Rhodopirellula baltica SH 1: one gene and its partner. The protein of the gene in region 1 binds, or shares a complex with, the protein of each later gene. Links are inferred from orthologs where the notes say so. Each region holds a gene or a part of one and is shown in the gene's direction. Other genes may lie near its edges. The genes, in order: RB_RS03435 and RB_RS17880.

What was found.
Region 2: the proteins of RB_RS03435 (region 1) and RB_RS17880 are in contact, whole or in part, in a crystal structure (PDB 5UE9), measured with the Lactococcus lactis proteins. The link is inferred for Rhodopirellula baltica SH 1 from one-to-one orthologs. Residues at the interface, in WP_023189152.1 of Lactococcus lactis: Leu4, Gln5, Ala47, Ser48, Met49, Leu50, Leu51, Arg52, Arg53, Met95, Leu98, Arg223, Met224, Ala225, Cys226, Ile228, Gly229, Ala230, Cys231, Tyr232, Ala233, Val235, Glu236, His237, Asn243, His244, Ala245, Lys247, Glu250; in WP_025017116.1 of Lactococcus lactis: Gly25, Phe27, Phe29, Glu32, Tyr33, Lys35, Tyr36, Lys48, Phe56, Thr60, Pro61, Arg62, Val63, Ala64, Glu65, Thr66, Ala67, Ser68, Gly69, Met70, Ile74, Gln77, Pro223, Glu251, Phe274, Ala275, Pro277, Phe278.

What each region holds. Positions count from the first base shown.
Region 1 is NC_005027.1:905,596-908,783, forward strand. Bases 150-3,014 are described here. They hold RB_RS03435 (dihydroorotate dehydrogenase electron transfer subunit), read left to right. Parts: upstream 150-1,085; coding sequence 1,086-1,943; downstream 1,944-3,014. Other genes in these bases: RB_RS03430 (transglutaminase-like domain-containing protein), read left to right, coding at 150-1,004; RB_RS03440 (helix-turn-helix transcriptional regulator), read right to left, coding at 2,034-3,014. In the rest of the region: more of RB_RS03430, read left to right, coding at 1-149; more of RB_RS03440, read right to left, coding at 3,015-3,059; RB_RS03445 (hypothetical protein), read right to left, coding at 3,162-3,188.
Region 2 is NC_005027.1:4,647,811-4,650,930, forward strand. Bases 167-2,963 are described here. They hold RB_RS17880 (dihydroorotate dehydrogenase), read left to right. Parts: upstream 167-1,004; coding sequence 1,005-1,922; downstream 1,923-2,963. Other genes in these bases: RB_RS17870 (tellurite resistance TerB family protein), read left to right, coding at 167-345; RB_RS17875 (phosphopantothenoylcysteine decarboxylase domain-containing protein), read left to right, coding at 342-998; RB_RS17885 (DUF1349 domain-containing protein), read right to left, coding at 2,122-2,963. Also shown: more of RB_RS17870, read left to right, coding at 1-166; more of RB_RS17885, read right to left, coding at 2,964-3,120.

The sequences.
Region 1 (3,188 bases):
GAACCGGCGCGATCGTTACCGGATCGGTTCTGCCAGTTGGCCGCTTGTTTGGCCAAGAAGGTTTGTCCAGCCCGGATAGTGAAAACGCAGCTCAGGCTCCGTTGGATGGATCGTCCGTTGCAGCGACGCAACTCGATTTGACGGTGCCGCAGACGACACGCTGGCTTTTGGGGGTGAACATCGACACGCCGGTGACCATCACGTCGGGGCTGGCAACGTTCCCGGTGTTCATGGATTGGCCGGAGCAAACCGTGTCGATCACCGACCGGACGGTGGATGGTCGTATTGGCAACGTCGCCGTTCGCGAACTGGATGGAGCACGGCAGGTTGTCGTTACGATTCCGCGGTTGACGTCTGGAGGTTCGGTTCAAGTCGAATTGGAAATGGAGGTCGTTCGGAAGCCGATTGTGGCTCCCACCGAAACGAACGATCTGATCGTTCCGGCGCGTTTGCCTCGCGAGATGCGATCGTACATGGGGAACAGCCCGATGATCGATTCATCGCATCCTTCCATCCGGGCTTTGTCTCGTGAGTTGGCTGGCGATGCGCCGGAGAGTGATTGGAAAAAGGTGCGTCAGATTTACGATGTGGTCCGTGACAAAGTGCGATATCAAGAAGGCCCGATTCGAGACGCGTCGGATGCGCTCAAAACCGGCGTGGGCGATTGCGAAGACATGACCAGTTTATTTGTGGCGTTGTGTCGCAACGCTGGCATTCCAGCGCGGATGGTTTGGATTCCGGGGCACTGTTATCCGGAGTTCTATTTGGAGCCGAAGGATGCCAAGCCCGAACGCGGCGAATTGGCGGGGACTTGGTACCCATGTCAGGCCGCTGGGACCGAGCAATTCGGCGGGATGCTAGAGGCGCGTCCGGTTCTGCAGAAGGGGGATCGATTCCGCGTGCCAGAGCAGCGGACCCCGGTTCGATACGTCGCGGAGTTTTTTCGGTGCGATCGTCAAGGATCCAAGGCGCCGCGGGTGGAGTTTATTCGCAAGCCGGCATGAGGGCGTCCTAGAGGATCCAACGAACTGGCGGTACACTTCTCGAGCCGAATGAATCGTTTCGAGTCTTGACCCCTTGAGCACATGTCTAATTTGCACGCTGCCCATTACGCCGACGCGATGGTGCGTGTCGATGCACCGCTGATTCGCAATGAAGCCATCGCGGAGAACACTCATTTGCTTCGAGTGGCGGCACCGGAAATCGCACGGTCTTTCCGCCCCGGGCAGTTTGTCATGATCCGAATGACGGGCGTTAACGCACCGTTGATTGGGCGAGCTTTCGCGATCTATGACGTGCATGCGGGCGCCGATGGCCAGCCCGAATCGATCGATTTGATCTATCTCCGCAAAGGTGCGCTCACGGTTCCGTTGTCGGAGGCTCCCGTCGGGACGATGGTGACCGTTTGGGGGCCGCTCGGGAACGGGTTCGACGATCGACCTTGCGACCGATTGATCATGGCGGTTGGCGGAATCGGCCAAACCCCAATGCTCGCCGCGGGGCGCGATGCGACGCAGCGTGGTTGGGCAAAGAAAGTGGAGCTGATCTACGGAGCTCGCCGTGCGTCTTTGTTGGCGGGCGTCGACGATTTTCGATCGGCTGGATTTGAAGTGACGACCTGCACGGATGATGGATCCGAAGGTCGCGCCGCACGTGTGCCCGATGTGCTGGCTGATCGTTTGCAATCGCTTCAGAACGAAAGCCCCGGGACTCGCATTCGTGTGATCACTTGCGGACCAGAGATCATGATGGAAAAGTCGTCTGAGGTTTGCGAGCGTCTGGGGGTCGATTGCCAAGTGTCGATGGAGACACCGATGGCGTGCGGCATCGGGATCTGTTTCTCATGCGTTGCCAAGGTCAAGCAAGACGATGGCGAGTGGGATTACAAACGCACTTGCGTGGAAGGCCCGATCTTCGACGCCTGCAAGATCGTTTGGGACTGACTCGTTGGCCCGACGGACTTGGAAGTCCATCGTACGGTCGTTTCATCCAGGAAATTTGCTTGCCGCGTCTGCTCGGGTGAGCTTATGTGACTAGCCTTTGTAGGTTTGCGCGAGCTTTTGGATGACGTCGGCAACGGCCTCTCTGTATTCAGCCGGTTCCAGGACTTCCGCGTCGCTGCCCAGGGCAAGCACCTTCGGTAGCAATTCGCGAGGATGCGATGCGGGGACGGTCAGGATTGTATCGGAGGCTGGGTCGTCGACATCGATTGGTTCCAGTTTTTGTTCCGGGTGCCAAGGGTCTTCGCGAAGGTACGACGCGGATCGGTTGCCCAGTCGGATTTTGACCGGAGTGCTGCTGTCGCCCGAGAAGATGCCGATGCTCTTTCCCAGAAACTCATTCAGGTTAATCTTTGGGTCGGGTTTGAAGTAGTCGTCCAGGACGGTGGCCTGCGTGAATCGATCGAGCTTCCAATTGCGGAGTCGTTCGGATTCGTCGGTGACTTCGGGGGCCGCGGCGACCACGTAGATGCTGTTTTGGTGAACGGCTAAGCCATAGGGTTCGATCTGCCGCACGGATGCTTCGCGACCGATCGGTTTGTATTTGATCTCGACAACGCGATGTTCCAAGATGGCGCGGTTGATCGTCTTCAGCATTCCCGATTGTGCTTCGTACGTTTTACTGGGGGTGCCAGAAACGTAGAGAACTTTCCGGTATCGCTGGTAGTGTTCGTAGACGCCTTCGGGGATCGCTTCTTGGACCTTGTTCCAGAACGTCTCGATACCCTGCCAGTACTGGGTTCCCATCAACGGGTAAAGAAGTTCGCGACCGATTGAGAGCGCGATCAGTTCGGTTGCCGAGAACGCGATTTCGTGGACCGCGGTGTGGTTGCGACCGAGGCGATAGATGCGGCCGCGTTCCAGGACCTCGTTTTGAATGTCGTAGCCCGCCCCTTGCAGTGCCTCAACGTCGCGGCGGACCGTGCGGGTGTGCAGCGTCGACAGCCCCAGGTCCAGGATCAGGTCACCACGCAGTTCGTCCAGGGTTCGACCAAAGCGAGAGTCTTCGAGGAGTTGCAGGAGTTTGTGTTGGCGAATCAGTTGTTCGTTGCGTGCCACGTCGAAGATGCCTGGGGTCAGGTGGTCGGGAGCAAGGTGCGATTGCGCGAGGCGGATCGGTTGTGTTCCGGAATGACGTCGTGATCCGGATCAGGTTCGCGACTACTTCTGAGATTTCCGGCCAGGCTT
Region 2 (3,120 bases), 3.7 Mb from region 1 along the record:
CATCTTCGCAATTTGGTCGTGATGGCGTTTGCCGATGGCTCACTCAGCCACCGTGAAGTCCACTTGGTCGCTGAGCGTTGCGAAGAACTGGGGTTGCACGAATCTGAACTCGAGGCTGCTCTCGCGTTTGGGATCAGCGACAGTGCCAAATTGCACTTGCCGACCGAGCCCGATGTCCGTGAGTCATTGCTCAAGGATTTGATCCGCATGATGGCGGCCGACGGTCAATTCGTCGAAGCTGAGAAACGACTGTTCGCTTTGGCTGCCGCGAAAATGGGACTGACCGGACAACGACTGCAGACCTTGATACAATCCGTTCAGCTCGAACTGGGCCGCTCTACGTGACAGACGCTACCTCCACCTCTCGTCGTCGCATCTTGATCACGTCCGGACCGACTCGGCAGTACCTCGACCCGGTTCGCTATCTCACCAACGCGTCGAGCGGCCGAATGGGCGCCGCACTTGCCGGTGCCGCGTTAGCACTCGGACATGATGTCGTCATAGTTTCAGGCCCGGTCTCGGTGGACTATCCCGAGGGTGTCGAACTGATCAACGTGCTAACCACGCAAGAAATGCTGCAGGCCGCCGGCGAGGCTTTCAAAGACTGCGACGGTGCCATCGGTGCGGCGGCACCGTGCGACTACATGCCTCGACATGTCTCGACTCAAAAACTGTCCAAGACCGGCGAACCGCTTCAATTGGAATTGATCGAAACGCCCGATGTCATCGCCACCCTCGGCCAAAGCAAACGGGATGACCAATGGGTCGTCGGATTTGCACTCGAAACCGATGACCGCCGCTTTCGCGCCACCGTCAAACTGGAACGCAAACACTGCGATCTAATGGTCAGCAACGGTCCTGAAGCAATCAACTCCAGCGAAAATCAAGTCGAACTGTTGGATCCGTCCGGCGACGTGATCGAACACATTCGCGGCACCAAAGAACATGTCGCTCAGCGACTCCTTCACCAAATTCATCACCGCCTGCTTTCTTCCTGACTCCTCATGACCACCACGCAAACTGATCTGCAAACGAAACTCGGTCGCCTGACGCTCCCCAACCCAATTTTGGTGGCATCAGGAACGTTCGGGTACGCTCGCGAGATGGAAGGCATTGTTGACCTTCCTCGTCTCGGCGGCATTCTGCCCAAAACCATCACCGCCGAACCACGCATCGGCAACGCACCCTGGAGAACCGTCGAAACCTCGGCTGGTTTGCTCAACGCGATTGGGCTCGACAACGATGGGGTGGACGCCTTCCTCGAACACCACCTGCCGTACTTGGCTGGTCTCGGAACTCCCATCATCGTCAGCGTTGCTGGGCGAACGGTCGAGGACTTCACCGAACTCGCTCGCCGAGTCGGTCAGTGCGATGGCGTGTCAGCGATTGAATTGAATCTGTCCTGCCCCAACGTCAGCGGCGGAATCGACTTTGGCACCAACGCCGAATCATGCCGCGAAGTCGTCGCCTCCGCACGCAATGCCTGCGACGTGCCGATCCTGGCCAAGCTCACACCCAACGTGACTCGCATCGCTGACATCGCTCAAGGTGCAGCAGACGGAGGCGCTGACGCGGTTTGTTTGATCAACACAGTCCTCGGCATGGCGGTCGACTGGAAGAAACGTCGTCCGATCCTCGGCAACGGCATGGGCGGACTCAGCGGCCCCGCGATCAAGCCGATCGCCTTGCGATGCGTGCATCAAGTCCGCCAAGCCGTCGACATTCCGATCATCGGAATCGGTGGCGTCGCCAACATTGACGACGTGATGCAGTTCCTTGTCACGGGAGCCTCCGCCGTGCAAATTGGCACCGCCAACTACTACGACCCCACGGTCTCCATGCGGCTGATCGACCAACTCCCCGCCGCTCTCGAGGAACTCAACGCCACAAACCTCTCCGACATCGTCGGCACCCTCGCATAAAAGGTGTCAGGTACCTTTTTGGGAAGATAGGCAAGAAACTGCTGCATGACTTCCCTTCACCAAGTGGCTTAAGCTCGCCGAATAAACAGTCGCCGATGAACGTCGCTGAAACTCCTCAAACGCATTCTGGCATCGGCGCAAACAAGGTCCCCCCTGCCGACAAATCACCCATTCTGCCAAAAAGGTACCTGACACCTTTTTAGCGGGAGCGTTTGAGGGTCAACAATATGTGGTCGTCATTCTCGAGCGTTTCCAGCTTGTTCGGTGCGGGGGTGCCTGGTGGTAGTGACAGGCACAGGATCAGTTGACCATCGTCAATCGAATAGTTGCCATTGACCGGTTCTTTGGCCCCCACCGTCAGAGACGACATTGTGAAACCTTTCGGTTTGGATTCGACGTTCAGCAAGTAGTCCACCTCCGTGAGCTGACCCTGAATCACGAATGAAACATTACCGCCATCAAAATTGAATTCCGTGATTGGGCTTTCAAGTAAATCTTGCCCACTCACTTTGGTTGAAACCACATCCCATGCACCGGCAAGTTCCTGGCGTTGCAAATAAACCGGGTCCTGGCGTTCTTCGGCTGTCAGTTTTCGAATTTGGAAGAAGTCGAACTGGGCCTCGATTTCGTGGTCCCGCAACGCTCCGTTGCAAGCCATGATCCCAATTTGCTGAGGGCTGCCATCGCCCCAAACTGCTTCGCCGATGACCTTGTATTTTTCGCCATCGGTGCTGAAAGCTCGCTCATAAACGTTTCCACGTTTGATCACACGCAACCAAAGTCGATCGGCAGGCTCCATGAATTCATCCGTATCGACCAGCCGATAGGTGTCCTTCTCTCGCATGTGCTTGAATCCAGCTTCCGCTCCGCTGTGTTCATAATCAAATTTGAGATAGTTGTCGTCATCGTCATAGATCATCACTCCAGCTTGCTGATAGTTCTTGACCGGCCGAAAAGACTCAACGCAGGTTGTGACCACAAAGTCATCGTCGCCTTCGACTGGATTCGGCACCAAGTACAGGTTCCTTGTCAGTGGCATTCGACGAGTCAGAGCATTGCCACCGAGACCACCAAAATGCGTTTTCAACGTGAGCTTGCCGGGATGGCTGGTCAGTGAGACACGATCGGGATCAGGCCTCAGCGGATTCCAGAGGGTATCGACCTTCCCATCGAAGCCATCAAAGAAAAGCGTATCGGG